Regions from separate parts of the Xanthomonas cerealis pv. cerealis genome, predicted to be linked through region 1. Evidence: predicted binding sites of a transcription regulator. Region 1 holds the regulator's gene; the other holds the start of a gene.
What was found. The regulator FliA, encoded in region 1, starts transcription of late flagellar genes. The targets are predictions, from matches to a motif close to TAAAGTTTNNCNNNCNNNGGCCGATAA.
Positions count from the first base shown of each region.

Region 1 (15,723 bases):
ATGACCCCGGGCGTGTTCATGCGGCCTGCTCCATCGGCGTAGTGTCGCTGGCGACCAGCCATTCCAGCGCGCGCCGGTAGGCGGCCAGGCCGCGGCCAGGGTAGTCGCCGGGGACGCCGGCCACCGTCAACGCCTTGACGTTGCAGATCTTGGTGTCCACCGGGATCGCGTCTTCCCAGACCCGCTCGCCGTAGCTGTCCTGCATCTGCCGCAAGGTGTCGTTGCCGGCGCGGGTGCGCTTGTCGAACAGGGTCGGCAGGATCGAGGCGGGCAGCGGACGGCGGCGCGAGCGCTCGACCATGTCCACGGTGCGGACCATGCTGGCCAGGCCGTGCAGCGCCAGCGGTTCGGCCTGGGTCGGAATGATCACCCGGTCGGCCGCAGCCAGCGCGTTGATCATCAGCAGGCCCAGGGTCGGCGGGCAGTCGAGCAGGATGTAATCGTGCTGGCCGGCGTGCCGCGCCATCGCCTGCTGCAGGGCCAGGCCCAGCCCAGGCTGGTTGGCGCTGCGCCGCTCCAGCGTGGCCAGCGCGGTCTGTCCGCAGACATAGCTCAGGCGCTCGATGGCGCTGTGGCGGGCCAGCGCGGCCAGGTCGCTCGGCGGCGTCGCGAACAGCTCCAGCACGCCGCTCGGCGGCGGGTCCTGCGGCACGTCGAAGGCGCGGGTCAGCGAGGCGTGCGGATCGAGATCCAGCATCAGCACGCGGTGGCCGAGCATGGCCAGGCCACGGCCCAGCGCCAGCGTGCTCGTGGTCTTGCCCACGCCACCCTTCTGGTTGGCAATCGCCCAGATGCGCATCAGTTCACTCCTTCAATGGCGGCAGGTACCGCGCGGGGCTGGCCGGTATTGCCGGCAGCCACTGCGGCGGCATGTAGCGAGGTTGTCGGCACGGTGCCGGCGGTATTGGTCAATCGGTCTTGCGGCGACGGGGTGCCGGCCGCGGCGCCGGGCGCCGGGTCGCTGCCGCTATCGGGACCGCCGGCGTCGGCCAGGATCACCAGCACCACGCGGCGGTTGGCGTTGCGGCCGGCCTGGCTGTCGTTGTCGGCACGCGGGCGGAACTCGCCGTAGCCGATCATCGACAGCCGCGACGGCTGCAGGCCCTGGTCGGCGAACAAATGCACCACGCTGGCCGCGCGCGCCGCCGACAGTTCCCAGTTCGACGGGAACTGCACGGTGGCGATCGGGCTGTTATCGGTATAGCCCTCCACGCGCACGCCGTTGGGCACCGGCACCAGCACCTGCGCCAGCTGCGCCAGGGTAGCGCGGGCGCTCTGGTCCAGCGAGGCGGAGCCGGAGCCGAACAGGATGTCGCTGTTGATTTCCACTTCGATCCAGAGTCCGGCATGGCGCACGGTGATCAGCTTCTTCTGGATCAGCGGCGCCAGCGCGGCGCCGAGCCGGTCGGCGATGCCGTCGAGCTGGCGCTGCGCGCGGCGCAGCTGGTCCTCGTCGCGCAGCGCGCTGGGCGAGCGCAGCGGCGAGGCCGAGGGCAGCCGGTTCGGGTCGGGCAGAGACAGCGCCGGGCTGGACTTGATCGGGGTCGGGCGTGCGCCGCCCTGACCCTGCATCAGGTGCTCGCCGACCTGCACCGGGCTCATCGTCCGCGGCGCGCCGCCGAAGGCGGTGCTCATCGCGTCGGCCATGACCCGGTACTTGGCTTCATTGACCGTGGACAGCGCGTACATCACCACGAAGAAGGCGAGCAACAACGTCATCAGATCGGCATAGGGGATGGCCCATGCCTCATGGTTGACGTGATCTTCGTGCTGACGCTTGCGGGCCATAGTCGTGGGGTCAATGCAAGAAGCCGGCCAGCTTCGATTCGATGTTGCGGGGGTTCTCGCCCTGGGCGATGGCGATGAGCCCTTCGATGATCATTTCGCGCTCGCCGCTGCTGTGCTTGATCACGCTCTTGAGCTTGCTGGCCATCGGCAGGAACAGCAGGTTGGCCGAGGCGATGCCGTAGATGGTGGCGGTGAACGCGGCGGCGATGCCGTGGCCGAGCTTGCTCGGGTCGGCGAGGTTCTTCATCACCGCGATCAGGCCCAGCACCGCGCCGATGATGCCCAGCGTCGGTGCATAGATGCCCATGCCTTCGAACACCTTGGCCGCGGCCAGGTCGCAGTGTTCCTGGCCGTCGAGGTCGATCTCCAGCATGTGCCGGATCGATTCCGGCTCCACCCCGTCGACCAGCATCTGCAGGCCCTTGCGCACGAATGGGTCCTGCTGCTGCTGCACCTGGTTCTCCAGGCCGAGCAGGCCCTGGCGACGGGCGATGTTGCTCCACTCCACGATCTGCTGCAGCAGCGCCTGGCGATCGCTGGACGGCGGATGCAGGATCCACTTGGCGATCTGGAACGCGCGCTTGAACACCGCCGGCGGGGTGTGCACCAGGATCGCGGCGACGGTGCCGACGATCACGATCACGAACGCGGCCGGCGACCACAGCGCCGAGACGCCGGCGCCCTTGAGGATGCTGCCGCCTACCAGCGAGGCGATCGCCAACAGCAAGCCAATGAGACTGAGTTTGTCCATGCAGAAACTATCGGCAGTTAGGGGAGGGACTTGATGGTGGGGCTGTTTTTCGGGACCGGGGACCCGGGACCCGGGAATGATCGCGAGTGCGCTGCATTCCGGCTTGCTGCAGGAGGGGCTTCAGCCCCGATGCGTTACGAGTAAAGCGTCGGGGCTGGAGCCCCTCCTACAGAAAAAGCACTGCGCTTGAATGGCAGGATGGCCGTTTCTTTTTCAGAAAAACGGCATTTCTTCGTCAAATCGCTTGACAGCGATTTTCGCTCGGACACCATCTTCCGGTCCCCGGACCCTCAGCTCTTCAACCCATCCACATCCAGGATCAACGCCAGCCGGCCATCGCCGATCAGGGTCGCGCCGGCGTAGCCGGGCAGGCCGCGCAGTGCGCGCGGCAGCGGTTTGATCACCACTTCCTCGCGGCCGCGGACCTGGTCCACGACCAGTCCCATGCGCGATTCGCCGGCTTGCAGCACCACCACGGTCAGCAACGGCAGTTCCGGCGCTTCGATGTTCAACCACTTGCGCAGATCCACCAGCGGCAACGTGTGCGATTGCCGGTCGAGCACGGCGCGGCCGTCGAACCAGCCCAGCGCGCGGCGCGGCGCGTGCAGCACTTCCACCACACGCGCCAGCGGCAGCGCATAGACGGTGTCGCCGGCCTGCACCAGCAGGGTCGGCAGGATCGCCAGGGTCAGCGGCACGCGGATCAGGAAGCGGCTGCCGCGGCCCAGTTCGGACTGGATCTGGATCTGTCCGCTGAGTTCGCGGATGCGCGACTGCACCACGTCCATGCCGACGCCGCGGCCGGAGATGTCGGTGACTTCGGCCTTGGTCGAGAAACCTGGCAGGAACACCAGGTGCAGGCACTCCTCGGTGGTCAGGCGCGCGGCGGCTTCCGGATCGATCAGACCCTTCTCGCGGGCCTTCTGCCGCAGGCGTTCGGGGTCGATGCCGGCGCCATCGTCCTGTACCTCGATGCTGACGTAATCGCCTTCCTGCTGCGCCGACAGGCGCACGTGGCCGCCGCGCGGCTTGCCGGTGGCTTCGCGCAGCGCAGGCGTCTCGATGCCGTGGTCGATCGCGTTGCGCACCAGGTGCACCAGCGGATCGGCCAGCGCCTCGACCAGGTTGCGGTCCAGTTCGGTGTCGGCGCCGATCAGTTCCAGGTCCACTTCCTTGTTCAGGGAGCGGGCGACGTCGCGCGCGACCTTGGGAAAGCGCGAGAACACCTTGCCGACCGGCTGCATGCGGGTGCGCATCACTGCCGATTGCAGGCGCGAGGTGGCAATGTCCAGGCTGCTGACCGCGCGGTCCAGTTCTTCGTCGCGCAGGCGCACGCGCAGGGTCTTGAGCCGGTTGCGCGACAGCACCAGTTCGCCGATCAGGTTGACGATCGCGTCCAGACGCTTGGTGTCCACGCGCACGGTGTGTTCGGGTTCGGCGGCCTTGCCGGGCGCAGCGGCGGGCTTGGCGCTGGGCGCCGGCCGCGGCGCGGCGGCCGGCACCGGCAGCGCGGCGGGCGCGGCGCCGCCGTGCAACTGGTCGAGCAACGCTTCGAATTCGTCGTCGTCGATCATGTCGCCGTTGCCGCCTGCGGCGGGCGGCGGCGCGGCGACGGCGGCCTTGGCGCTGGGCGCGGCGGTCTCTTCCCCGCTGGTGGCGAACTGCGCGATCAGCTGTTGCGGCGCGCGCGGCGGTTCGCTGCCGCTGCCGAACGCGTCGAGCATCGACTGCAGGTAGTCCAGCGACTGCTGCGCGGCGTCGAAGTGCCGCGCCTGCAGGGTGGCCTGGCCGGCGCGGGCCTGGCCCAGGGTGTCCTCGGCGGCGTGGCACAGCTCGACCATGGCGTTGATCGCCAGGAATCCGGCGCCGCCCTTGAGCGTGTGGAAACCGCGGAATACCGCGTTGAGCTGATCGCTGTCCTCGGGCGCCTGCTCCAGCGACACCAATTGCTCGCCGAGCCGGTCCAGGATTTCCTGGGCCTCGATGATGAAGTCGGCAGCAATGTCGTCGGGTACGGCGCTCATGGCGTTACAGCCCCAATCCGGACAATAGATCGTCGGCGTCGTCCTGCGACACGCCGTGGCGGTCCAGGCCGGCCAGCGCCGGGCCGGCCAAGCTGCCGTCGGGTTTCTTGTCGTCCTTCGGCGGCAGGCCGAGCGCGCCGAAGCCCTCGTGCACGCGGCGCACGATGGTCGCCACGCGGCGGATGATCTGCCCGGTCAGGTCCTGGAAGCTCTGCGCCAGGGCCATCTCGGTGAGGTTATGGCGGATCTTGTCGAGGATCTCGCCCTGGTCGCCGGTCAGGCCGCCGGCGCGCAGCTGCTCGGCCAGCGCGCGGCATTCCTCGGCCAGGTCCAGGGTGCGGTGGCTGGCCTGTTCGGTCATGGCCACCACGTGGTCCAGGCGCGAGCAGGCATCGTCCAGCTCCCCGGCTTCGGAGGGGATGGTGGGCAGCTCGCCGAGCGCCTGGCCCAGGTCGCGCGCCAGCCGGCTCAGGCCCTGCATCATCGGCCGCGTGCGCCAGGCGGCTAGGGTGTCGATTTCCTTGCGCCAGGCGGCTTCGTCGCCACGCTCCAGTGCGTCCAGCGCACCTTGCAGGCGTTCGATCATGGCGCTGCGTTCGGCGGTGGCTTGCATCAGACGGTCGCTCCCAGGCGTTCGAAGATCTTGCCCAGCTTCTCCTGCAGCGTCTGCGCGGTGAACGGCTTGATGATGTAGCCGTTCACGCCGCACTGCGCCGCCTCGATGATCTGCTCGCGCTTGGCCTCGGCGGTTACCATCAGCACCGGCAGGTGCTTGAGCTTGTCGTCGGCGCGAATGTTGCGCAGCAGGTCGATGCCGGTCATGCCGGGCATGTTCCAGTCGGTGACCACGAACTCGAACGGTGCCGAGCGCAGTGCCGCCAGCGCACTGTTGCCGTCTTCGGCCTCTGCAGTGTTGGTGAAGCCCAGATCGCCGAGCAGATTCTTGACGATGCGCCGCATCGTCGAGAAATCGTCCACGATCAAAATCCGCATGTTCTTGTTCACCGCTAACTCCCTTGGGTCTTATTCTTTGTCTTCCAGGCCAGCGTCCGCCGCTTCGAACGCTTTCAAGCGTCCGCGCAAGCGTACCGTGGCCTGGCCGTGGATCTGGCAGACGCGTGACTCGCTGACACCGAGCACCGCGCCGATTTCCTTCAGGTTCAATTCCTGTTCGTAATACAGCGACAGCACCAGCTGCTCGCGCTCGGGCAACTGCGCGATCGCCTTGCCCAACTCGCGGCCGAACTCGCTGCGTTCCAGCATCTGCTGCGGATTGGGGCCGCCCTTGGCGATGGTGTCCAGTTCGCCATGGTCCTCGACCCGCGACTCCAGGCTCAGTACCTGGCCGCGTGCGGCATCTTCCATCAATCGCATGTAGTCGGGAAGCGGCATGTCCATCGCCGCGGCCACTTCGTTGGCGGCGGCGGCGCGGCCGGTGCTCTGTTCGATCTTGCGCACCGCCGAGGCGGCGTCGCGGGCGCGGCGGTGCACCGAGCGCGGCACCCAGTCGCCGCGGCGGATCTCGTCGATCATCGAGCCGCGGATGCGGATCGAGGCGTAGGTCTCGAACGAGGCGCCCTGGTCGGCGTCGTAGCTGCGCGAGGCCTCGATCAGGCCGATCATGCCGGCCTGGATCAGGTCGTCGATCTCGACGCTGGCCGGCAGCCGCGCGGCCAGGTGGTGGGCGATGCGCCGCACCAGGTCCGAATGCTGGGCGATGTAGTCGTTGGAACTGTTGCGCTGCACGGCGCGGTACTGAGCGGCGGCGTTCATGCGGCGACCCCCCTCTGGATGATCCGTTCGACGAAGAACTCGACGTTGCCGCGTGGCGCGGTCGGCGCCTGCCAGCGCGAGGTGCGGCGGGCGATTTCGGTGATCGCCTGCGCCGACGGGCTGGACGGGTAGGCTTTGACCACCGGCTGCTGGCGCTGCACCGACAGGCGCAGCCAGTCGTCCTGCGGCACGCAGCCCAGGTAGTTCAGCGACACGTCGCCGAGGAACTTCTCGCACACCCGGCTCAGCTTGTCGTACAGCAGGCGGCCTTCGTTGGGGTCGCGAACCATGTTGGCGACGATCTGCATCCGGTCCACGCCGCGTTCGCGCGACAGCACCTTGATCAGCGCGTAGGCGTCGGTGATCGAGGCCGGCTCGTCGCAGACCACCACCACCGCGTCCTGCGCGGCCTGGCAGAAGGTCAGCACGCTGTCGGTAATCCCGGCGGCGGTGTCGATGATCATCACGTCCAGGTCGCGTTGCAGCTCGGAGAACACGTTGACCAGGCCGACGTGCTGGGCGGGCGGCAGTTCGGCCATGTGCCGGCGGCCGGAGGCGGCGGGCACCACCATCAACCCGTTGGGCAGGTCGATCAGCACTTCTTCCAGGGTGCAGCGCCCGGCGACCAAGTCGGCCAGGGTGAACCTGGGAGTCAGCCCGAGCAGCACGTCGACGTTGGCCAGGCCAAGATCGGCGTCCAGCAGCAGGGTGCGCTTGCCCATGTCGGCCAGCGCCATCGACAGGTTGACCGAGATGTTGGTCTTGCCCACGCCGCCCTTGCCGCCGGTCACGGCGATCGTGCGCACCGGGCCTAGCGGACCCAGCGGTTCGCTGCGGGTTGCCGACAGGGGGAAGGCATTGGTGAGATTGGCGTAATCACGCGACGGCATGGTTCTGCTCCGGAGTACAGGGCTTATCGGCAGCGCGCCGCAAATCTTCAAGGCGCAATACCAGGCTGGCGGCGTTGGCGCGGTGCAGGTCGTCCGGCACGCGCTGACCATCGGTCACCCAGGTGATGGGAAGCCGGTGGTCCGCGACCACCGACAGGGCACTGCCAAACCGCCCGGTTTCATCCAGCTTGGTCAAGATCACCCCCTGCGGATCGGCGCCGGCGAACCGGCGCACCACCTCGTCCAGGTCGGAGAAATGCGCGTTGGCAGGGAGTACTAGCAAGGACCGGACCACACGCGAGGCGCGCAGCCAGTGCAATTGTGCAGCCAGGGCGCGGTCGCGCTGGCCCATGCCGGCGGTGTCGATCAGCACCAGCTTGTAGTCGCGCAGACGCTCCAGCAGCTGCTGCAGGGCGGCATCGCTGTCGGCCTCGTGCACGGCGATGCCGAGCTGGCGGCCGTAGCTGTGCAACTGTTCGCGGCCGCCGACGCGGATGGTATCGGTGGTGACCAGGGCCACGTCGCGGGCGGCGTGGCGTTCCAGGAAGCGCGAGGCCAGCTTGGCGATGGTGGTGGTCTTGCCGGCGCCGGTGGGGCCGATCAGGGCGATCACGCCGCCTTCCTCGATCGGATCCAGCGGCGCGATCGGCAGGCGCTTGGACAGCAGTCCCAGCATCAGCCCGCGGCCGCGGTGCAGCTCCAGGTCGGCGGGGATCTGCATGACCACGTCGCGGATGAGGCCACTGTCGAAACCGTAGTCGTCCATCAGTTCCAGCGCCTGGGCGCGCACCGGCGAACCGCGCAGGCGCTCGTCGGTGAGCCGGTTCATCTCGCGCTCGATCATCTGCCGCATCAGCGCCAGTTCGTCGCGCAGCTGAGTCAATTGTTCGTCGTTCTGCGCTGCCGGGAAGCTCGGCACCGGCGTCAGGGCCGGCAGCGCCGGAATCCCGGCGCTGCCGTCAGTGGTGGCCGGCGCCGTGGCGGCGGCGACCGGTTCGGCGCTGGGCGCAGCCGGGGCGCCCGGCGTGGCGGCCGGGCTCAGCGACACCGCGGCGATGTCGTCGAGCCATGCCGGTACGGCGGCGGCGCTCGCGGCGGCGCTGGCCGCGGCGGTGAACGGGCTCGCCATCGGCACGCTGATCGGCGCGTTGCGGAATACGTCCTCGGGAATGCGGAATTCGGCGAAGGGCGCGGCGGCTGCGGGAGCCGGGGCAGGGGCCTGAAGTGCGGCGGACGCACGGTTCGGCGTGGGCGCGGTGCCAGCCGGCATTGCCGAGGTGGCGATTGCGGCGGGCTGGGTCAGCGGCCGCGCCGGCGCGGGCTGGGCCATGCTGGCCGTGGCCGGGGAGCGGCGCTCGCTGATCGCGGCCATCATCGCCATCGCCGGGTTGGCCATGGCGCCGGACTTGGCCGCACGCGGCGCCGGGTTGGCTGCCGACACCTGCAGCCGCGGCGCCTGCTCTTCCGGACGCGCCGCATCTAGGGCCTGCTGCACCAGGGCTTCGTCGTAGTTGCTGGCGGCGACGATCTCGATGCCTTCGTCGGTGCGCCGGTTGGACAGGATCACCGCATCCGGGCCGTGCTCGTCGCGCACCATGCGGAACGCGGTGCGCATGTCGGGAGCTACGAAGCGTTTGATTTTCATGCGTGTGTTCTCCGGGACCGGGGACCGGGGACCGGGGACCGGGCTAAAGCCGATGTCCTGGTGCCCAGCGATTGCCTATGTGCTGCCATGTTCATGAGTGCCTAACCATCCAGTCGTTGCGTCGGTACCGCTGTGTCGCTCTTCGCTTTTCGCTTTTCCGGGTCCCCGGTCCCCGGTCCCCGCAATCCATCAACTAATCGTTCCCACCAGCTTCAACCGCTTGTCTTCCGGTACTTCGCTGTAGGACAGCACCGACAACGAGGGGACGCTGTGGCGGACCAGCCTGGCCAGCGCGGCGCGGACTTGCGCCGGCACCAGCACCACGGCCGGTTCGTTGCGCGCTTCCTGCTTGCTGACGCATTCGGCCAGGCTCTGGTGCAGTCGCTCGGCCAGTCCTGGTTCCAGCGCGGCACCGTTGCCTTGCGTAGAGTCTTGCAAGACACGTTCCAATTGCGGGGCCAGGGTGAACACCGGCAGCTCCGCCGACATTCCGGCGATTTCCTGGACGATGAAGCGGCCCAACGCGTTGCGTACCGCCGCGGTCAGTACGCCGGGTTCTTGACTCTGCGGGGCGTGCTCGACCAGCGCTTCGACGATCTTGCGCAGCTGCCGCACCGGGATCTTCTCGATCAGCAGGTTCTGCAGCACGCGCACCACCACCGACAGCGGCAGCGCCTTGGGGGTGAGGTCCTCGACCAGCTTCGGCGCGCTCTTGGCCAGGGTGGCCAGCAACTGCTGCACTTCCTCGTGGCCGAGCAGCTCCGGGGCGTGCTCGCGGATCAGGTGCGACAGGTGGGTGGCGATCACCGTGGCCGGATCGACCACGGTGTAGCCCATGGTCTCGGCCTGGGCGCGCTGGTGCGGCTGGATCCAGATCGCGTCGAGGCCAAACGCGGGATCCTTGCCGGGAATGCCGTCGATCTTGCCCAGCGCGCCGCCGGGGTCCAGTGCCAGCTCGCGATCGGGATGGATGTCGGCGGTGGCCACCGGCACCCCGTGCACCAGCAGGCGGTAGGCGTTGGCCGGCAGTTCCAGGTTGTCGCGGATGTGCACCGGCGGGATCAGGAAGCCGATGTCCTGGGTCAGCTTGCGCCGCACGCCCTTGATCCGCGCCATCAGTTCGCCGCCCTGGGTCTTGTCCACCAGCGGGATCAGCCGGTAGCCGACCTCCAGGCCCAGCGGGTCGATCGGGCGCAGTTCGTCCCAGCCCAGTTCGGCGCTGGCCTGCGCGCCGGCGGTGGCGGCCTGCTGCGCCGGATCCGGCTTGGCCTCTTCCGGCAGCAGGCTGCGCTTCCACATTTTCCACGCCAGCAGGCCCAGGATCAGCGCCAGCGTCAAGAAAGCGACGTTGGGCATGCCCGGGACCAGGCCGACCAGGCCCAGGATCGCCGCAGCGACCGCCAGCGCTTTGTGCTGGCCGAACACCTGGCCCATCATCGAGGCGCCCATGTCCTGCGAGCGCGAGGCGCGGGTGACCAGCATCGCCACCGCCGAGGACACCAGCAGCGCCGGCAGCTGCGCTACCAGGCCGTCGCCGATCGACAGAAGGGTATAGGTGGACGCGGCCTGCGCCACCGGCATGCCGTGCTGCAGGACGCCGACCGCCATGCCGCCGATCAAGTTGATGAACAGGATCAGGATGCCGGCGATGGCGTCGCCGCGGATGAACTTGCTGGCGCCGTCCATCGAGCCGTAGAAGTCGGCTTCCTCGCGGACCTCCTCGCGCCGGGCCTTGGCTTCCTCGCGGGTCAGCAGGCCGGCGTTGAGGTCGGCGTCGATCGCCATCTGCTTGCCGGGCATGGCGTCGAGGATGAAGCGTGCGGTCACTTCCGACACGCGCCCGGCGCCCTTGGTGATGACCACGAAGTTGATGATGGTCAGGATCGCGAACACCACGATGCCGACCGCGTAGTTGCCGCCGATCACGAACTCGCCGAACGCCTCGATGACCTTGCCGGCGGCGCCGTGGCCATCCTGGCCGTTGATCAGGATCACGCGGGTGGAGGCCACGTTCAGCGCCAGACGCAGCATCGTGGTCATCAGCAGCACGATCGGGAAAATGCTGAACTCCAGCGGCCGCTTCACGTAGACCACCGCCAGCAGCACCATCAGCGAGATCGCGATGTTGAAGGTGAACAGCGCATCCAGCACCGGTGCGGCCAGCGGCACCACCACCATCGCCAGCATCGCCACCACGATCACCGGCGCGCCGAGGCCGTGCTTGATCATGTCCATCATCTTGCGCGTGTTCATTTGCGCGGCGGGCTGGCTCACGGCTTGCTCCCCGGGGCGAATTCATCGACCTCCAGCGGCGGCAACGGCGGCATCGGCCCGCTGCGCCAGGAGCGCAGCTGGTAGACGTAGGAGAGGATCTGGGCCACGGCCGAATACAGTCTCACGGGAATTTCCTTGCCGAGTTGCCCTTCCCTATACAAGGCGCGTGCCAAAGGTGGCGCAGACACCACTGCGACGCGGTGCTGCTCGCCGATCTCGCGGATGCGGAAGGCCAGTTCGTCCACGCCCTTGGCGACCACGGTCGGGGCGCGCATGCGCCCGCTCTCGTACTTAAGCGCCACCGCGTAGTGGGTGGGGTTGACCACCACCACGTCGGCGCTGGGTACCGCTTCCATCATCCGCCGCTGCGAAAGCTGCATCTGCATCTGCCGGATGCGGCCCTTGACCTCCGGGCTGCCCTCGCTCTCCTTCATTTCCCGGCGCACTTCGTCGCGGGTCATCTTCAGTTTGCGGGTGTAGTTCCACTTCTGGTAAGGCGCGTCGATCGCGGCCAGCAGCGCCAGCGCGCCGGCGGTGTACAGCAGCAGGCGCAGGGTGAAGCCCAGACCGTCGCCGATCGCCTGTTCCAGCGGGTGCCGCATCAGGCTGCGTAGGCCGTCCACGTTGTTCCAGATGCACAGGCTGGCGGCGCCGCCGACGAAGGCCATGCGCAGCATCGACTTGAACAGTTCGGCCAGGCTCTCCATGCCGTATAGCCGGTTCAGCCCGGCCATCGGGTTGAGCCGCTCGAACTTGGGGATCAGCGCCGTCCCGGAGAAGCGCAGGCTGCCCATCAGGATCGGCGCGACGAAGCCGGCGGCCACGCAGATGCCGACCAGCGGCAGCGCCACCCACAACAGCCCCAGCAGCAGTTCGCCGAAATGGCCGAACAGGGCGTCGGGGTTGTCGTGCAGGCCCGGATCCGGGCGCAGCGCACCCTTCATCCAGGTCACCGCGCCGGCCGCCAGCGAGCCGGACATGCCCATCAGGGCGAAGATGCCGGCGCTGAACACCGCGGCCGTGGACAATTCGCGCGACTGCGGGATATTGCCTTGCTCGCGCGCCTCGCGCAGGCGTTTTTCGGTCGGTTGTTCGGTTTTTTCGGCGCCTTCTTCGTTTTCGGACATGGCGGTGGGGCAAGCCGGGCAGGGGATTCGATCCACCTTCCTGCAAGGACCGTACCGTTCGCCCGGCGGCCTGCCAGGCCTGCCCCGTCGCGCTGTTGTCGCAGCGCGCGTCTCGCTCGCGGAGGGTCTAGGGCTGCTGCAGTTCGACCCGGTTGCGGCCCAGATGCTTGGCCCGGTAAAGGGCTTGGTCGGCACGGGCCAGCAATTGCTGCAGGGTCTCGCCCGGCCGGTACCAGGCCACGCCGATCGAGGTGGTGACCGCCAGGCTCTGCGAGCCGACCCGCAGCGGATGCCCGCAGACCGCCACGCGCAGGCGCTGCAGCCGCTCGTGCGACGGGATCGGCAGTCCGGGCAGCACGCCCAGCAGTTCCTCGCCGCCGTAGCGGCCGATCAGGTCCGATTCGCGCAGATCGGTATTCAGGCGCTTCGCGACCTTGGTCAGGACCGCGTCGCCGATCAGGTGGCCGTACGTGTCGTTGATGCGCTTGAAGTGGTCCAGGTCGATCATCGCCACCGCCAGTGGCTGCTGCTCGGCCACGCTGTGCCGCATCTGCGCGGCCAGCGCATCGAGGATCCCGGCGCGGTTGAGCAGGCCGGTCAGGGAATCGTGCGAGGCCTTCACCGCCAGCGCGGCGCGGGCGATCTCCAACTCGCGCTTGTCGTGCTCCAGCTCCTGGGTGCGCAGCGCGACCAGCTCGGCCAGGTTGCGCTCGCGTTGCCGCAGGTGGCGCTCGCGCCAATGCAGTGCGGCGATCGCCAGTCCGCCGCAGAGCAGCACGTACAGCGCCAGCATACTCTGGCTGCGCCACCACATCGGCGCCACCGAGAACGCCACCCGCGCCGGCGCCGAGGCACTGTGCCGATAGGCGTCGAGCAACTGCAGTTCGAGCGTGTATTCGCCCGGCGCCAGCGGCGGATGCTCGATCTCGAAATTGGGCGTGTGGATCCAGCGCGTCTGCGCGCCTTCGAAGCGGTAGCGCAGCGAAACCCGGTTGCGGTCGTCGTACAGGTCCGGCGATCCGGCCTCGATGTGCAGCGACTCCTGGTTCCAGGGCAGGCGCGCGCCGGCTGCGATCGGATGCCCGCCGCGGCTGAATTCGCTCAGCGTCACCCGCGGCGCGCCGGCCTGGAACAGGCGCTGCGGGTCCAGCACGTGGCTGGTGCCCTTGCTGGTGCCGATCCACACCGAGCCGTCGTGGTCCTCGAAGAACGCCGATTCGGAAATGTCGTCCCATAACAGCCCTTGCGACTGGCTCAGGCGCGACCAGCGGCGGCCGTCGTAGACGTCCACGCCCTGGTTGTGGCCCATCCAGATCCAGCCGTTGCGGGTGCGCCGTATCAGGTAGATCTGCAGCTCGCGCTGTTCCGGCTGGACGCTCGGCCGCAACTGCAGGGTGTCGCCGTCGAGCCGGCCCTGCCATACGCCGGGGTTGTACAGCGCGGCCCAGACCTGGCCATCTTCCTGGATCAGCAGCTTGCTGACCCACGGCTGCGCCGGCTTGCCGTCCAGTTGCAGCCTGATCGGGGTCCAGGTGCTGTCACGCAGCCGGAACACACCGACTGCGCCGGCCAGCCACAGGCTGCCGTCGCGGCGCTGCTGGATGTCCGAGTATTCGCTGCTGGGCAGCGCCTGCACCCGCTGCGGCATATCGTCCGATTGCGGCCGCAGCAGGTAAAGGCCGTCGGTAGTGAGGATCCATATCCTGCCGCTTGCATCCAGGAACAGTCGCCTGATCGAGACGCGCAGCCGCGGGTAGCTGCGCAGTAACCGGCCCTGGCGGTCGTGATGGCACAGTTCCCCTAGCGCGCTGAGGCTCCACAGCGATCCGTCCGCCGCGTTGTGCAGGCCGAGGACCTGCTGACCGGCATCCCTCAGCCAGGGCTGGAAGCGTTCGTCGGCGCGGCGCTGGCGGTTCATTCCGGCTTCGTTGCCGAGTAGCAGTGCGCCTTGGCTGTTGCGCAGGATGCTCCAGGTCGGCGCGGCGTTCATACCCTGGGTCACGTCCCAGTTCTCGATCCAGCCGTAGCCGTTCCACCGCACCACGCCTTCGCCGTCCACGCTCATCCACAGGTCGCCGGCGTGGTCGAACAGCAGCACCGCGATGCCGCTGTCGGGCAGGCCGTTGCTGCGGTCGAAGCGGCGCCAACGCCCATGTTCCCAACGCAGCAGGCTCTGGCCGCTGCGCATCAGCACCCGCCCTTGCGGGTCGAGCAGGAGTTGGGCCTGCCCGACGACCTGGCGCAGGGGCGCGCCGCCGGGCGGATGCTGCGCGACGAAACGCCCGGCCGCGGCCGGCAATTGCATCAGGTGATGGTCGCCGCGCAGCCACAGCGCGCCGTCGCGGTCGCGCACGACGCCACGCCAGCGATCGGGCGGCAGGCCCTGCGCCTGGCCGTACACCGTCACCGAGCCGTCGGCGGCGACCCGGCACAGCTCATGGTCGCAGCCCAGCCACAGATTGTCGGCTTCGCTCTGTGCTTCGCCTAGCTTGCCGAGCTGTGGCAGCCGCGCCAGCGTCGCCGCGTCGAACAGCGGCTGCAGCCGCCAGCGCCCGTCGGCGCTGGCCACGGCACGCAACGCCTGCGTGCCGTTGAGCAGCACCATGCCCCAGCGCGGGTTGGCCAGGCGCAGCTTGTTGCTCTGCAGCGCGCCGGTCTCTTCCGGCGCCAGCCGCCGCAGTTGCGTGCCGTCGTCGACGTAGACCGCATCGAAGGTGGTCACCCATAGCCGCTGCTCGGCGTCCTCGCTCGCAGCGCTGATGGAATGGCCGCGCTGCCCCTGCAGCGGCACTTGTTCGAAGCGGTGGCCATCGAAGCGGTACAGTCCGCTCTCGCTACAGACCCACAGGCTGCCGTTGCCGGTCTGCAGCAGGCAGGTGTCGGCCACGCCGAGCAGGCCCTGGTCGTGGGCATAGCGGCGCAACGGGATCGACTGCGCGCGCGCGCCGTCGCCCAGCAGCAGCCCCAGGGCCAGCCATAGCAGCAGGGCCTGCAGCGTCCGCAGGCACGGCCGGCACGCGCGCATGCCGCGCCCCTCAGCCGCCGCGTGCGCCGCGGCAGTCATTAACGGGGGCGGGCAGGGAATCCGACATCTGGTGCGGCACCGGGCAGAAAAAAGTGGAGAAGAAGCGCGCGCATTGCCGCGCCGTGTCCGCCGCGGCCCGCAGCCATGGCGATGCGCGCGCGCGACGCGTGGCAATCCCTGGTATCGGCCGCGTGGTGGCTGGGCTTGAACTGCAATCGTTCAGTGCGGCACGGCGTGTCCCGGCTGCGGGTCCAGGTGCAGTTCGACCCGGTTGCGGCCGCCATGCTTGGCCCGGTACAGCGCCTCGTCGGCGCGGCTGAGCAACTGCTGCAGGGTCTCACCCGGGCGGTGCCAGGCCACGCCGATCGACGTGGTGATCTCGAGCAGGCCGGCGTCGGTCAGGAAGGGCGTGGCGCCGATCACCTG
Region 1 is NZ_CP038228.1:1,676,538-1,692,260, reverse strand. Features, by position in the region: gene E4A48_RS07545 (chemotaxis protein CheW) at 1-20, opposite strand, end outside; gene E4A48_RS07540 (ParA family protein) at 17-799, opposite strand; gene motD (flagellar motor protein MotD) at 799-1,788, opposite strand; gene E4A48_RS07530 (flagellar motor protein) at 1,799-2,539, opposite strand; gene E4A48_RS07525 (chemotaxis protein CheA) at 2,830-4,563, opposite strand; gene E4A48_RS07520 (protein phosphatase CheZ) at 4,568-5,176, opposite strand; gene cheY (chemotaxis response regulator CheY) at 5,176-5,568, opposite strand; gene E4A48_RS07510 (RNA polymerase sigma factor FliA) at 5,587-6,336, opposite strand; gene E4A48_RS07505 (MinD/ParA family ATP-binding protein) at 6,333-7,226, opposite strand; gene flhF (flagellar biosynthesis protein FlhF) at 7,213-8,871, opposite strand; gene flhA (flagellar biosynthesis protein FlhA) at 9,061-11,124, opposite strand; gene flhB (flagellar biosynthesis protein FlhB) at 11,142-12,272, opposite strand; gene E4A48_RS07485 (ligand-binding sensor domain-containing diguanylate cyclase) at 12,400-15,336, opposite strand; gene E4A48_RS07480 (ligand-binding sensor domain-containing diguanylate cyclase) at 15,517-15,723, opposite strand, start outside.

Region 2 (15,723 bases), 1.8 Mb from region 1:
AGGCGCAGGCGGTCGCGCCGATCCTGCGCGGCGACGACCTGCTGGCCTGTGCCGCGACCGGCTCGGGCAAGACTGCCGCGTTCGCGCTGCCGCTACTGCAGCAGGCGGCGCTGCTGCCGCCCGGCCGCCGCGTGCACGGCCTGGTGCTGGTGCCGACCCGCGAATTGGCCACGCAGGTCGGCGACACCTTGCAGGCGCTGGGGCGCTACCTGCCGCGCCGCATCAAGGTCGCCGCAGTTGCCGGCGGCGCCTCGATCAATCCACAGATGCTGAAGTTGCGCGGCGGTGCCGACATCGTCGTGGCCACGCCGGGCCGCCTGCTCGACCTGGCCGCGCACAACGCGCTCGACCTGGGCGCGGTGCGCACGCTGGTGCTGGACGAGGCCGACCGCCTGCTGGCGCTGGGCTTCGAAGCCGAACTGGGCCGGATCCTGGCACTGCTGCCGCGGCGCCGGCAGACCCTGCTGTTCTCGGCCACCTTCCCGGCCGAGGTGGAAGGGCTGGCGCAACGCCTGCTGCGCGGGCCGCGGCGCATCGGCGAGGACGCCGCCGCCGCGGTCCCGGCGACGATCCGCCAGCGCGCGATCGAAGTGGACAGCGCGCAGCGCACCGCGCTGCTGCGGCACCTGCTGCACAGCGAGGGCTGGCCGCAGGCGCTGGTGTTCGTGGCCAGCCAGCGCGGCGCCGACAACCTGGCCGAGAAACTGCACAAGGCCGGCATGCCGGCGCAACCGTTCCACGGCGAACTGAGCCAGGGCCGCCGCAACCAGGCGCTGGCCGGCTTCAGGAGCGGCCAGCTGCAGGTGCTGGTCGCCACCGACGTGGCCGCGCGCGGGCTGGACATCGCGCAGCTGCCGGTGGTGGTCAACTACGACCTGCCGCGCGCCACCGCCGACTACACCCACCGCATCGGCCGTACCGGGCGCGCCGGCGCCGACGGCCTGGCAGTGAGCTTCGTCGATGCGGCCAGCGCGGCGCACCTGCGCCTGATCGAAAAGCGCCAGCAGTTGCGCGTGCCACGCGAGCGCATTGCCGGTTTCGAGCCGGCGCAGGCGGCCGTGGCCGCCGTGGCCGCTGCCGAAGCGGCGCCGCAGACGGGAGGCATCAAGGGCAAGCGCCCGAGCAAGAAGGACAAGCTGCGCGCGGCGACTGCGCCGGGCGCTGGCGGGTCGCCTGCGAAGGATTGATGGGGCTCGCGGCGCTGCGCGCGGCCGGTGGCACGGGATGCGCGCGCTATTTCGCAGCGCGACGGTCGCCAGCGATCCGATGCATTGCGTGCGCTGATCCTGTCGGTCGCGGCTGAAGCCGCTCCTACAGCAGCTTGCAGCTGGCTGGCGAAGGCACTATGGCAGCGGCTTCAGCCGCGACAGCAGCCGCAACGCCCCCGTGTCGATCATCGCGGCCGATGCCCCGCTGGCCACCCGGATCCGCTCCCGCAGGCAGATGCGCGAACCGCCCTCAATCGTCGAACGGATCGGCCACGGCGGCGCTGTCACCCTGCGGCCGCGGCGTGCGCTTGCCCGGCCTGCTGCGGATTTCCACATAGAACTGGGTGCCGCCGGTAGCGACCAGCGCGTCGATCGAACGCAGCAGCTCGGCCGGCGGCACCACCGCGGCGCTGGCCTCTTCGGCACCGAACAGCGTGTCGAAATCCCAGTAGTCGGCACCCGCCGGCAAGGTCTTGCGGCGTTCGCGGCGGATGTACTTGCGGATGTCGTGCTTGCTGGCGTCGAGCAGGCGGTCGGGGTGCTTGCCTTCGATGCGGAGCTGGTAGGTCTTCTTCACTGCGGGGAGGATCCTGGAAAGAGGGAGGGCGCTGGCCGGGCATGCGCGGCAGCGGCCGCTGGCGGACGCGCCCGGACAGGCCGTCGCGCTGGCCGCTTGCGTGCACGGCGGGCCGCCATGGTGCCAGAACCCGGCCCCGCGCTGCGGATTGCCGATAATCGGTGCCCGGCGCATGCCGGCGCCGCCGCAGGAATTGCCGATGACCGACCCTTCCGCCGTCGCGGGCTGCGGCGTCCTCGTCGCCGGCGCCAGCCGCGGCATCGGCCTGGCGATCACCGACGCCAGTTGGCAGGCCGGATTCGACATCGACCTGATGGCCGCTGTGCGCTGCAACCGCGCCGCGCTACCGCTGCTGCGCGCCAGCCACCGTGCCTGCATCCTCAACATCAGCTCGATCAACGCGCTGCGGCCGACACCGCGGGTGCCAGCGTACTCGGCGGCCAAGGCCGCGCTGAACTACTACACGACCACCCTGGCCGCGGAACTGGCGCGCGAACGGATCCGGGTGAATGCGATCGCGCCCGGCTAGATCGAATTCCCCGGCGGGCTGTGGGACCAGCGCCGCGCGCAGCAGCCGGAACTGTACCGGCGCATCCGTGCCGCCATTCCGTTCGGCGACTTCGGCGCGCTCGAGGACGTCAGCAACGCCGCACTGTTCCTGGCCTCGCCGCAGGCGCGCTGGATCACGGGGCAGGTGCTGGCGTTAGACGGCGGGCAGTCGCTGGGCGCCAGAGGTCCGGGCGCGGTCGCAGGGTTGCAGCGTTTCGCCGCAATCCGGCTTCGGATCAGCGACAGGGGCAACTGTAGGAGGGACTTCAGTCCCGACCGCGGCGCAGCCGGCGGTCATTCCGCCAACTGCGCCGCATCCACCACCTGCCCCCGGCGCGCGGATGCAGGGCATGTTCGACCAGCGCGGCGGAGTTGATCCGATAGCGCCGGGGCAGCAGCGGCGCGAGCATCCCGAGCACGGCGGCGGCGGCGCGCTCGGCCGCACCAACGTGAGCGAGGCGAAGCCCAGCGCCTGCAGGTCGCGCTCCAGTTCGCCCTTGACCCGGTTGTAGAACAGGCGCGAGCGCGGATCGGCGCCCGGTGCCGAGTTCAGCGCGAACGCGGTGGCGCCGAGCTGCCGCAGCTGCCGCGCGATCGCCAGCGGGTAGGCGTGATCGACGCGGCGGAACGCGGCGCGCGAGCCGGCCTGCTTGATCGTGGTGCCGAGCGCGCAGATCGCCACGTCTGCCTGCCACCACGGCGCCTGCGCCGGCAATTGCTCGAAATCGACCAACGGGTTGTCCAGCTTGGCGTGCACGACATCCAGCGCGCGCCGGGTCGGGGCGACCACCGCGCTGCACTCCGCCGCGGCAAGCAACTGCGCCAGCACATGCGAACCGACCAGGCCGGTGGCACCGGCGAGCAGGATCTTCATCGAAAGCGCCTTTGCGCGATGGTTGGAGGAAGCTACGACGATCGCAGGCTCAGGGGCAAAGTGCGGTCGGCATGCGGATTCGATCGGCTTCCGAATCCACAAGACGCTTCGTGCCGTACCCTGACCCCTCTCCCGATGGGAGAGGGGTCACAGTTCACTTCTCCCTTCGGGACCATGGCCCCCTTTTCGGGGGAAGGTGCCCCGAAGGGGCGGATGACGCCACGGCGCAGCCTCGCGCGCCCGACACACAAACCGCGCGCCTGCACGGCCGCCACGAGCCCACACGCCACGCATGGTCGCCGCGCTGCGGCTTGTACGCCACAATAGCCGCCCATCGCGCCGTCCGGCGCCGCTGCAGCCAACCGAGGAGCCGTTCGATGTTCGTGGTGTGTGGAGAGGCCCTGTACGACATCTTCATCGACGGCTATGCCGGCACCGCGGTCGGCATGACCGCGCGCCAGGGCGGTTCGCCGTTCAACGTGGCGATCGGCCTGGCCCGCCTGGGCACGCCGGCGGCACTGTTCACCGGGCTGTCCACCGATCCGCTCGGCCGCCAGCTGCGCAACACCCTGGAACGCGAAGGCGTGGCCCTGCAGCACTGCATCGACAAGGCCGAGGCGACCACCCTGGTGATGGTCGCGCTGGACGCGCAGGGCGTACCCAACTATTCGTTCTATGGCACCGGCTGCGCCGACCGCGTGCTGACCGTGGCCGACCTGCCGGCGCTCGGCGCGGCGGTCGGCGGCCTGCACTTCGGCTCCTACACCCTGGTCGCCGAGACCACCGCCAGCACCTTCCAGGCCCTGGCCGAGCGCGAGCGCGCGCAGCGGCTGATCTCGCTGGATCCGAACGTGCGGCCGACGGTGGAACCGGACATGGCGATGTGGCGCACGCGGCTGGCGCGCTGGATCGCGCTGGCGCACGTGGTCAAGGTCAGCCAGGAGGACATCGAATTGCTGTACCCACAGCAGGATCCGTTCGCGATCGCGCGCAGCTGGCTGCAGCAGGGCCCATCGCTGGTGGTGATGACCCTGGGCAGCGACGGCGCGGTAGCCTGGCGCGGTGATGCCGAGGCGCGCGTGGCCGGGCGCGCGGTGCAGGTGGCCGATACCGTTGGTGCCGGCGACAGCTTCCAGGCCGCGCTGCTGCACCAGTTGCCCGACCTGGCCGCGCTCGCTGCGCTCGCCCCGTCGGCGCCGGCGCTGCAGCAGTTGCTGAACTTCTGCGTGGCCGCCGCGGCGATCAACTGCACCCGCGCCGGCGCCAACCCGCCCAGCCTGGACGAGATCCGCGCTGCACTTTAAGGCGTGCGCTCCATTCCCGAATAGGCCGCCCTGTTGTCGAACCGCCAGCCAGCGCTGCGTGACGCGGCGCTGGCTGGCGGCCACCGGCTCAAGCCCGCGCCGCCAACGCCGATATCCTGTTCCTGAGTGTCGCCATGGGCGGCGCGTTTACTGGGAGGAAGCGTCCGCATGCCGGACCATCGCGACGAGCCACCCGTCGGCGGACTGCGCAAGCTGTTGTCGCCGCGTCGCCGTGAACCGGCGCCGCCGGCCGCCTCCGCGGTGGCGCCACGCGGGCATGGCCATGGCCATGCCCGTGCGCATGGTCATGGTGCCGCGCCTGCGGCGCCGGGCGAGCACGCCGATCCGGCCGCGGCCACCGCGGCGCTGATCCACCTGTTCAACCACGCCCACCAGCCGCTGGAGCTGCTCGGCGCCTTCGCCAACGGCATGGCTGGCCTGCACGGCGAGCTGGGCGACATGGGCCGGCGCTTGCAATCGGCCGCCAGCAGCAGCGACTGGCCCAGCTACGGCCGCGCGCTGCGCCAGCTGATCGACAAGTACATCCGCACCATCGACGTCGGCGATCCGCTGGCCGGACCCAGCGACACCGAACGCCTGCGCGACCTGCTGCGCCAGGCCATCGCCGGCGCACTGGCCTCGCTGCTGCACGCCCTGCCGGAACTGGCCAGCGAAGCGGAGGCCACCGGCGAGGCGCTGCGCCAATGGCGCCCGGATCTGCCGCTGGAGCCGGTGGCGCAGCGCGTGCGCGAGCTGTGCCATCAGGTGTCGCTGCGCGCCAGCGACAGCCAGGAGCAGCAGACCCTGCTGCTGGGTCTGTTCGACCTGCTGCTGGAGAACGTCGGCGAACTGCTCGACGACACCAGTTGGCTGCAGGGCCAGATCGCGGTGGTGCGCGACATGATCAGCGGCCCACTGGACCGCTATTCGATCGAGGAAGCGCGCGGCAGCCTGCGCGAAGTGATCTACAAGCAGGGCCTGCTGAAGCAGGGCATCGCCGAATCCAAGGAGGCGATGAAGGACATGATGGTGTCCTTCGTCGAGAACCTGGATGGCATGGCGATCAGCACCAGCGAATTCCACGACCGCATCGCCGACTATTCGCAGACCATCCGCGACGCGCGCAGCATCGGCGACCTCAACCGTCTGCTGCAGGAAGTGCTGCAGGACACCGGCCACGTGCAGCAGCAGGCGCTGCGCGCGCGCGACCACCTGATCGCCGCGCGCCAGGAAGTGGACGCCGCCGAGCAGCGCATCCTGCGCCTGGAGCAGGAGCTGCAGGACGTCAGCGGGCTGGTACGGGTGGACCAGCTCACCGGCAGCCTCAACCGGCGCGGGCTGGACGAACTGTTCGCGCGCGAACTGGTGCGCACCGAGCGCAGCACCCAGCCGCTGTGCGTGGCGATGCTGGACCTGGACGATTTCCGCGCGCTCAACGAAATCTACGGCCATCCCGGCGGCGACGCCGCGCTGCGCCACGTGGTCGAGGTGGCGCGCACCACCTTGCGCGGCAGCGACGCGATCGCGCGCTTCGGCGGCGAGGAATTCCTGCTGCTGATGCCCGACTGCACCATCTTCGAAGCGGCCGCAGCGGTGACCCGGGTGCAACGCGCCCTGGCCCAGCGCGCGCTGGTGCACGAGGACCAGCGCGTGTTCATCAGCTTCAGCGCCGGGGTGGCGATGCGCCGCGCCGGCGAGACCCAGGACGTATTGGTCAAGCGCGCCGACCGTGCCATGTACGAGGCCAAGAAGGCGGGCAAGAACCGGGTGATTTCAGCGGATTGAGGGCCCGGCGCGTGGCGCCGGGTCGGGACCGGGGACCGGCAAGCGCATCGTCCGCCCGATCGCGCACCGCAACGCGAGCCGCGCTGTATCCGCAGCGTCGCAACTGCTTTTACGGGTCCCTGGTCCCCTGTCCCCGGTCCCGCCCTTGTCCCCGAATCATCTGGAACAGCACCACCACCCCCAGCACCAGCGCCCCGGCGACGATACCGACCAGCGCATTGCCCAGGTTGAGCACCACGCTGCCCCAGGCGCCCTGCGGTGCGATGCCTTCGAGGACGTGGTGCAGCGGGCCGATGCTGTGCACCAGGATGCCGCCGCCGACCAGGAACATCGCCGCGGTGCCGGCGATCGACAGCACCCGCATCAGCCACGGCGCCAGCCACAGGATGCCGCGACCGACCGCGGCGGCGGCGGCGCCCTTGCGAGTCAGGGACAGGCCCAGGTCGTCGAGCTTGACGATGCCGGCGACCAGGCCGTACACGCCGACGGTCATCGCCAGCGCGATCGCCACCAGCACCATGATTTGCTGGGAGAACGGCACCCCGGCGACCACACCCAGCGACAGCACGATGATCTCCGCGGACAGGATGAAATCGGTGCGGATCGCGCCCTTCACCTTGTCCTTCTCCAACGCCACCACGTCCACCTTTTCGTCGGCCAACGCCTGCAGCGTTTGCGCATGGCGCTGCGCGTCCTCGTCCCTGGAATGCAGGAAGCGGTGCGCCAGCTTCTCCACGCCCTCGAAGCACAGGAACGCGCCGCCGATCATCATCAGCGGCGTGATCGCCCACGGCAGCCAGGCGCTGATCGCCAGCGCCGCCGGCACCAGGATCGCCTTGTTGAGCAACGAGCCCTTGGCCACCGCCCACACCACCGGCAGCTCGCGGTCGGCGTTGACCCCGGTGACCTGCTGCGCGTTCAGCGCCAGGTCGTCGCCGAGCACGCCGGCGGTTTTCTTCGCCGCCACCTTGGTCAGGAGCGACACGTCGTCGAGCAGCGAGGCGATATCGTCGAGCAGGGTGAACAGGCTGGCGCCGGCCATGCGGGGATTCCATTCGGGTGGATGAACGGGGATTCTCGCCGATTCCGCGCGCCCGGGACGTGAGCGGCACCCACCGCCTCAACCGCGCGTAACGCCGGCGCGGTTGCCGTGCGCAGGCAGACCAATACCGCCCGCAAGACGCCCATGGACCAGTTCCTCACTGCCCCCGCGCCATCGTCGACGACGTGCTCGACGCCATCGCCGCACTGCAACCGCTGTTGCGCTCGGATCCGGCCAGCGGCACTCGCATCGTGCTGCAGGCCGAGCGCGCCCGCGCCGAAGGCGTCGACGTGGCCAGCGTGCTGGTCGCCGACGACATCGCCCTGTCCGACGCCAAGCAGTTGCGCAGCAACGACAGGCGCTGACGCGCTGCGCGGCGTGCTCGATCCAGGCGCCGACGCGGTAACGCGTGCGTTCGCGGCGTGGGGACAGCGCTGTCTTATTTCTTGCAGGAGCGGCTTCAGCCGCGACGGGCGTTGCCGAGCATGCCGGTCGCGGCTGAAGCCGCTCCTACAAGGGACAGCGAGGCGTGCGCCCCGCAGGCGCTGCTACTTACTGCGCAGCGCCTGCGCCACCGCCTGCAGCGAGCCGTGCACCGAGCCGGGCTGCAGCGCCAGCGGCTGGGTCTTGCCGCGCGCCACCACGTCCATGCGCTGCGGCACGCCCTCGGCGTCGCCGACGATGCGGTAGGTGGTGGTGCCACGCACGAAGCTCAACGTATGCCGCGCAGCGTTGTAGGCGAAGGTTTCCCCTTTGCCATCCGGGTACAGCAACTCCACCTGCTGCTGCGCGCCGATCGCCGCGTAGTACGGCTTACCGAACTGACCGTTCTGCTCGCTGGCGAACACGACGATACGCTTGCCGGCAGGGGCGAGGCGGAATTCCAGCAGGATTTTGTGCGGCAACATCGCCGTGCTGCCGTGCTCGTCCCACAGGTAATGCGTCTGCGCCACGCGCTTGCCGCCCTGGTCGCGGTAGCGCGTCTCCTGGGCCAGACCCGGCGCGCTGCTGGCGTCCTCGACCAATTCGCGCTGCAGCAACGGCTCGCCGTCGCGCACCGTGTACACCGCGGAGCGATGCCAGCAGCAGCCGTCCTTGGTCATGGTCTGGAGTTCGCGCGCCTGCGCATCCACCTTGAACATGCCGCAATTTTTCTGCGCCAACTGGGTGAATGCCGGACTCGGCGCGAAGCCATTGGCGGTACCGACGTACACCTGATAGGACGGGCCGTGGTAGCAACTGTTCTGCCCGTCCATCAGCGCCAGGTCCTTGATCCCGTCGAAGTTGAAGTCGGCATAGATCAGGACGCTCTGCTTGGCATACGGCAGTTCGTGCACCTTGCCCTTGGCCTTGCCGCCCTTGGCGTCGGTGTCCAGCACCAGTTCGGGCGAGGCCACCTCGATCAGCGGCTTGGCGCTGCCGCGCGCGAACACGCGCACGATGCCGGGACGGAACTGCTCGCTGTTGTCCTCGATCTCCAGCGTCGCCCGGTAGCGGTCGGAAAAATCCTGCACCTCATAGGTGCCGTGCTGGCTGCGGGCGAAGGCCTGCGCATCGAAACCATCGTCGGCGCTGTGCCGCGACTGGGCCGACGCGGTGGCAGCCAGCGACAGCGTGCCCAGCAGGAGCAAACCGCAACGCCGCGCGGCGCGCATAGGGAAAAGCGCAGAGAACGACCGCATGGTATGTCCTGGATGTCGGCGAATGTGCCTGAGCGACGGATTCTAGACCAGCCCGCCCATCCGCGCCGTGCGCTGCGCGCCACGGACCACCGGGGGTTCACCATCGACGACCCGGCCCTGGCCAGACTGGCTGCCGCAATCCCCGCTATTTCCGGAGCCGAACCTTTCCCGGTGGATCCGCGAGATCGTCGAGTCCGAACTCGGCGTGGCGGTCAACACGGCCTTCTCCGCGTTCGACGACATGCCGCTGGGTACCGCCTCGCTGGCGCAGGTGCACAGCGCCGCGCTGCGCGACGGCACGCCGATGGCGATCAAGGTGCACAAGCCGGAGGTGGCCGCGCAGGTGCGTTCGGACCTGGAGGTGCTGAAGAGTTTCGCCAACGCCGCCGACAAACTGACCGGGCTGGGCCGGCGCATCCGCTTCGCCGACTGGCTGGCCGAGTTCGGCAAGGCGCTGCTGGCCGAGCTGAACTACGAAACCGAAGCTGCGCGAGCGCCTGCTCAAGCTGCTGTTCGCTGCGGTCGATGGCCGCGGCGAGGAAGTGGCCGAGGAAACCATCGCGCTGAGCACGCGCCTGGAGGACTTCGACGAGGACCGCTACCAGCGCGAGACCGAGCAGATGATCGCGCGCTATGCCGCGCACGACGCCACCTGCGAAGGCCGCGTGGCGCTGGACCTGGTGCGCATCGCCGCCGCCTACGGGCTGCGCACGCCACCGGAACTGCGCCTGCTCGGCAAGACCCTGCTGAACCTGGAAGCGGTGTGCCGCGCGCTGTCGCCGCACCTGGATACGCGCAGCGTGGTCGAGGAACAGCTGCAGCACGTGATGCGCGCGCGGCTGAAGAAATCGCTGTCGGCGGCGAACCTGGCCAGCGAGGCGATGGAACTGCAGGCGCTGCTGCGCGAAGGTCCGCGCAAGCTGTCGGACATCCTGTCGCTTGCCGCCGACAACCGCCTGCAGGTGCGCGTGGCCGGGCTGGAAGAATCGCGGCTGATGGAAAGCCTGCAGAAGATCGCCAACCGCGTCGCCGCCGGCATCGTCACTGCCGCGCTGATCCTGGCCTCCGCGCAGATGATGCGCATCGACAGCGGCGCCAAGCTGTTCGGCTACCCGGCCATCGCGATGGTGCTGTTCCTGCTCGGCGTGGCGCTGGGCCTGGGCAGCGTCGCCAGCGCGGTGCTGGCGGTGCTGTTCGACCGCCGGGCGCGCGCGCGAGGAGCGCGGGCGGCGGTAGGTGTTGTTACAGGACTCGGGACCGGGGACCGGGAAAGCGTGGCAGCGCCATTGGCCTGTGCGGGCGCTCCTCTGTAAGCGGCTTCAGCCGCGACGAACGAAGCGGCGGCGCTGAGCGCTGCGGACAGCCGCGGCGCCGATGGCCCTGCAGGCGCGGCCGCAGGCGGGCCGACGCCTTGCGCCATCCGCGCTACGGCTCCTTGCGCAGCAGCCGCACTTCCTGCGGCGATTCCAGGGCGATGCCCTCTTCGGCCAGGCGCTGCAGCAGGCTGAAGAACAGATCGCTGCGGATGCCGTAGACGAGCCGCGGATTGCCGACGTAGGCGAAGCTGTTGAGGGTGACGTGGCCGCTGGCGATGGAATCGATGAACACCGACGGCTCCGGATCCTGCAGCACGCCCGGGTGCGCGGCGTAGAGTTCCAGCAGCAGCGTGCGCAGCTTGACCACGTCGGTGCCCAGCGATACCGCGAACTGGATCTGCACCCGGCCCAGCGGCCCGGCCAGGGTCATGTTGCGCAGGGTCTTGGTGATCAGCTCGGAATTGGGCACGATCAGCGTGGAGCGGTCGCCGACCTGGATCTCGGTGGAACGCACGCTGATCTTGCGCACGTCGCCTTCCTGGTCGCCGATCTTGACCCAGTCGCCGATCTTGACCGGGCGCTCGGCCAGCAGGATCAGCCCGGACACGAAGTTCTGGATGATCGACTGCAGGCCGAAGCCGATGCCGACCGACAGCGCGCTGACCACCAGCGCGATCTGTGCCACCTCGATGCCCGACGCGGCCAGCCCGCACAGCGCGGCCAGCAGGATGCCGATGTAGCGGGCCGCAGTGCTGACCGAATTGCGCGAACCATCGTCCAGCTCGGTCTTCGGCAGGTAGGTCTGGGTCAGCCAGCCATGGATGTACTGCATCACCAGCAGGCCCAGGCCCAACACCAGCGCCGCGCGCAATATGGCGCCCGGGTACAGGTAGCTCTTGCCGATCGGGATGCCCTGCGACAGCACCGAGAACCAGTCGGTGATGGTCGAGACATTGGTCCCGAACGGGATCAGCAACGCGCCCACGCCGATCAGCAACAGGCACACGCGCATCACCGCCGAGCTCAGCACCCCCGCCTGCTCCAGGCGGCTGGGGCGCACGCCGAACGCGCCGTTGGCGGCACGGCCGATGCGGCCTTCGCTGGCGAACAGCCATAGCGCGAAATCGTCGGCGAAAGTCATCAGCAGGCGGATCGCACCGACCACCATGGTGATCCAGATGATCTGCCGGGTGATGAACAGGCCCAGGTACAAATAGCCCAGCAGCGCGGCCAGCAGCGCCACCGCCACCGCCACCCGCACCAGCACCCCGACCAGCGCCAGCGCGCCGCCGTGCTGGCCGGGCGGTGGCGGCTGGCCGTTCTCCAGCGCTTGCGCGGCGGCCTCGGCGTACTGGCGCCGGCGCAGCCGCGACAGGCTGGTCAGGATGGCCAGGATCAGCACCGCGTAGGCCAGCTCGATCAACCCGTCGGCGGCCACCGTCGCCGAGGCGCTGGTATGGCTGGCGCGGTTGATCACCAGCAGCATGCTGCTGACCCAGGCCAGCGTCGCGGTGGCCCAGGTGTATTTGCGCAGGCGCCGCGCGGTGGCGTCGTCGATCGGGAACAGCCGCCACGACGGCTGGTTCGGCAGCAGCACGCTGGCGCCCAGCGAGCCCATGAACGCGGCGGCGAAACTGACCACGACGAAGCCGCGCAGCACGCTTTCCAGCCGCGCCGGCACCGCACCGATGCTGCGCAGGCTCTCGGCCAGCACCAGCGCGGCCAGACCCGCGGTCAACGTACCCAGTAGCAGAAACCACAACGCCAGGCCGGAGCGGCGCAGGCGGCTGCCCGGCGCGCGCGACATCGCGTAACGCTTGCCCAGCCAGCGCAGCAGGTAGCGCAGCGGGAACAGCAGTACGAACGCGATGCTCAGGCCGATGCCGAGCGCGCCGGTGCCGTTCTCGGCGATGGCGGCGTCCAGCGCCTGCGCCGCCAACTGGTACAACGCGAGCAAGCGATCGCGGTCATCGGGGAAATCGCTGGCGATCTGCCGCCACAGCGTCGGCGACAGCGGCGAGTCCGAGCGCATCGACAGCTCCTGGCTGAAATGTTCGGCCTGCAAGGCCTCGATCTGCTCGCCGAGCTGCTTGGCGTCCAGCACCAGCAGCTTGCCGCGCTTGATCCCCGAATCCAGCGGCGCGCGCTGCTTGGCCAGATCCTTGCGCTGCGCAACGATGTCGCTCGCCTCGCCCGCGGCAGGCTCACCCAGTTGCTTCAGCCGCGCATCGACCTGGGCCAGCTGCGGGGTCAGCGCCGCGACCGCGGCTTCGGCATCGCGCTGCGCATCGGCCACCTGCCCGATCAGCTTGCGCAGCACCTCCTGGTCGTCGGCGCTGTCCATGCTGTGCCGGGCGTCCTGCAGTGTCTGCTCGGCGCCGCTCAGCAAGGCCTGCGGGTCGGGCGCCTGCGGCTCGTCCTGCGGCTGCGCGCTCGCCGCCGCGCTCAGGCACAGGAACAGCAGCAACAGCGAACAGCGCAACAACGGCAGCAGCACGGCGGAACGGGAAGGCAGGCGCACGCGGGGGACCGGCAGGGGAAGCGCGGACCACCGCGCGTGCGGCGCAATATACGGCGTGGGACTTGAACAGGGCCAGCGGCGCGCGGCCGGTGGGTGCCTGTCGCGGCTGAAGCCGCTCCTACACAGCGCCTTCTGTAGGAGCGGCTTCAGCCGCGACAGATCCTCACCGCCCCGCCCCCGCCTCCGTCAGCAGCACGATCTTGCCGATATGCGCGCTGGACTCCATCCGCGCATGCGCCTGCGCCGCCTCGGCCAGCGGGAAGCAGCGGTCCAGCTGCGGCTTGATCCGGCCCTGTTCGAGCAGCGGCCAGACCTGCTGCTCCAGCTCGCGCGCGATCGCCGCCTTCTCCATCACCGAACGCGCGCGCAGGGTCGAGCCGGTATGGGTCAGGCGCTTGGCCAGCAGCGGCATCAGGTCCAGCTCGCGGACCTTGCCCTGCTGGATGCCGATCTGCACGATGCGCCCGTCCAGCGCCGCCGCCTCGTAGTTGCGCGGCAGGTAGTCGCCGCCGAGCAGGTCAACGATCACATCGGCGCCGCGGCCGCCGGTCAGGCGCAGGGTTTCGGCGACGAAATCCTCGTCGCGGTACAGGATCGCCGCCTGCGCACCCAGCGCCAGGCTGGCGGCGCGCTTGTCGGCCGAGCCGACGGTGCTGATCACGCGCGCGCCGAACGCGATGCCGAGCAAGGTGGCGACGCTGCCGATGCCGGAGGTGCCGCCGTGCACCAGCATGGTCTCGCCGGCCTGCAGGCGGCCGCGCTGGAACACGTTGGCCCACACGGTGAAGAAGGTCTCCGGCAGCGCCGCGGCCGCGGCCAGGCTCAGCGGCGCCGGCACCGGCAGCGCGTTGCGTTCGTGCACCACCGCGTATTCGGCATAGCCGCCGCCGGCGACCAGCGCGCACACCGTATCGCCGAGCCGGTAACGCTCCACGCCCTCGCCCAACGCCACCACCTCGCCGGCGAACTCCAGCCCCGGCAGCGGCGAAGCACCGGGCGGCGGCGGATAGCTGCCGCGGCGCTGCATCACGTCGGGGCGGTTGACCCCGGCCGCGGCCACCCGCACCAGCAGTTCGCCGCGGTGCGGATGCGGCAGCGGCAGGCACACCGGCACTAGCACCTCCGGCTCGCCGGGGTGGCGGATCTCGATCGCGGTCATCGAATCGGGGAGCGCAACGGCGGAGGTGGGGGACATGGCGGGGAACCTGGGCAAAGACGGCGCAGCGCCACGCGGGCGCGCAGCGCGGGAACCACGATGATCGGCCTTCGCCGCGTTGCGATCCGTGATGGCGCGCGCAGCGTTTCGTCTGGAAATGGGACGGATACTGCAGAGCCAGTGTAGGAGCTTCAGCCGCGACCGGGCGCGACCGGTAACGCCCGGTCGCGACTGAAGCCGCTCCTACAGGGTGCACGACGCGGTGAGACGACTGCGCTAGTCGCCAGCTACCGCCGCCTGCACCGGCCACACGCGCATTATCGGCACTCCGGCCTGCACCTGCTGCGCGTCCAGCCGCGCCTGCAAGGCCGGCAATGCCATCGCCAACGGGCAGCGCAGGCGACCGCCGCAGCCCGGCAACGGCCAGCGTCGCTCGCGCAGCGCGGCACCGTCGAAGCGGTTGTCGCGCAGCGCTTGCAAGGTCGGCACCACGCTGCGCAGTTGCAGGTAGTCGCGGCCGCCCTGCCGCACCAGCTCCAGCAGCAGCGCGCCGCCGGGCGGATAGGCGTCGGGCTGGCCGCGCACCAGGCCGGGCACGCCGAGCAGGCCAGCCAGATGCGCCAGGTTGGTGTCGTGGCCGAGCAGCAGCAGCGCACGGGTCTGCGCCGGGGCCAGCGGCGCCACTGCCGGGGTTTGCCCGACCGCGGCCTGCAGCGTCGCCAGCAGGTGCGCGAGCAGGTTGGAGCCGCCGGCACGCGCCGCCGGCAGCGCGCGCTTGCTGTGGTCGAAGGCGGCGTTGTGCAGGCCGATCAGGCGTTGCAGCGTGGTCGCATCGGCGCGGCCCCATGCCACCTGCGCCAGCGGCAGGCCCTGCGCGTATTGCAGCATCAGGTTCTCGGCCAGGCTGCCGGCGGTCTTCAGCAGCTTGGCCGCCTGCGCGGGATCGTTCAGGCGTTGCGGATCGTCCAGCCGCGGCGTGTCCTGGCCCGGCGCTGGTGCGGCGCAGGCGGCGCCCTGGCAGCCGGACAGGACCCGTTGCAGTGCGTGCAGCCGCGCGCGCGTGGCCGCATCCGGATGCAGCGGCGCGGCCACCGCATCGTCGTCCTTGTCGTCGTTCTTGTCCTCGCCGGCCGCGTAGTGGAACAGCGGATTGTTCTGCGTGGTCGGCAGTGCCAGGTAGTGGGCATGGCAACCCGGCTGCAGGCCCTCGCCGAAGGCCGCGGCGCTGGCGTGGTTGCGCGGCGTGCTGTCGGCGATCAGCACCAGCTGCGCGGCATCGCAGCCAGGTGCCAGCACACCTTCGCCCAGCCAGCGCTGCCGGTAGCGTGCGCCCAGCGCCTGCATCCCCGCCGCGCCGTGCGCGGTGAGCATGCCCGGCGCCACCGGCCATTGCGGCCATGGCTGCGCCGCGTACCTGGCCAGCGCGTGCGGATCCTTGGTCGGCGCACGCACGCCGTGGCGCATCACCACGATGCTCAGCCGCACTTGCGCTGGCGCGTTTGCGCTGGTGCGCGCCGCGTTGCCGTTCGCTACCTGCGCGGCTGCGGCCGCGGCGGGCAAGGCCGTCACCGCCAGCAGCACCAGCGCCGCCGCGCGCGGCCACCGCCGCGAACCTGCGGCGGCAGCGACGCGTGTTGCAATGGAGGCGTACATGGCGCCGGCCTCAGAACTTCAGCGACAGGTCGAGGAACACGCCGCGTCCGGCCAGG
Region 2 is NZ_CP038228.1:3,525,987-3,541,709, forward strand. Features, by position in the region: gene E4A48_RS15685 (DEAD/DEAH box helicase) at 1-1,187, shown strand, start outside; gene E4A48_RS15690 (DUF6172 family protein) at 1,459-1,785, opposite strand; partial or broken gene E4A48_RS15695 (SDR family NAD(P)-dependent oxidoreductase) at 1,768-2,512, shown strand; partial or broken gene E4A48_RS15700 (NAD-dependent dehydratase) at 2,629-3,208, opposite strand; gene E4A48_RS15705 (carbohydrate kinase family protein) at 3,586-4,512, shown strand; gene E4A48_RS15710 (GGDEF domain-containing protein) at 4,681-6,297, shown strand; gene E4A48_RS15715 (DUF808 domain-containing protein) at 6,407-7,339, opposite strand; gene E4A48_RS15720 (hypothetical protein) at 7,525-7,704, shown strand; gene E4A48_RS15725 (XAC2610-related protein) at 7,888-9,021, opposite strand; partial or broken gene E4A48_RS15730 (AarF/UbiB family protein) at 9,197-10,257, shown strand; gene E4A48_RS15735 (DUF3772 domain-containing protein) at 10,447-12,834, opposite strand; gene E4A48_RS15740 (NAD(P)H-quinone oxidoreductase) at 13,022-14,053, opposite strand; gene E4A48_RS15745 (histidine-type phosphatase) at 14,291-15,667, opposite strand; gene E4A48_RS15750 (TonB-dependent receptor domain-containing protein) at 15,678-15,723, opposite strand, start outside.
Region 2: E4A48_RS15710 (GGDEF domain-containing protein) is a predicted target of FliA. The motif match lies at 4,601-4,627, and genes of this name have one in related genera.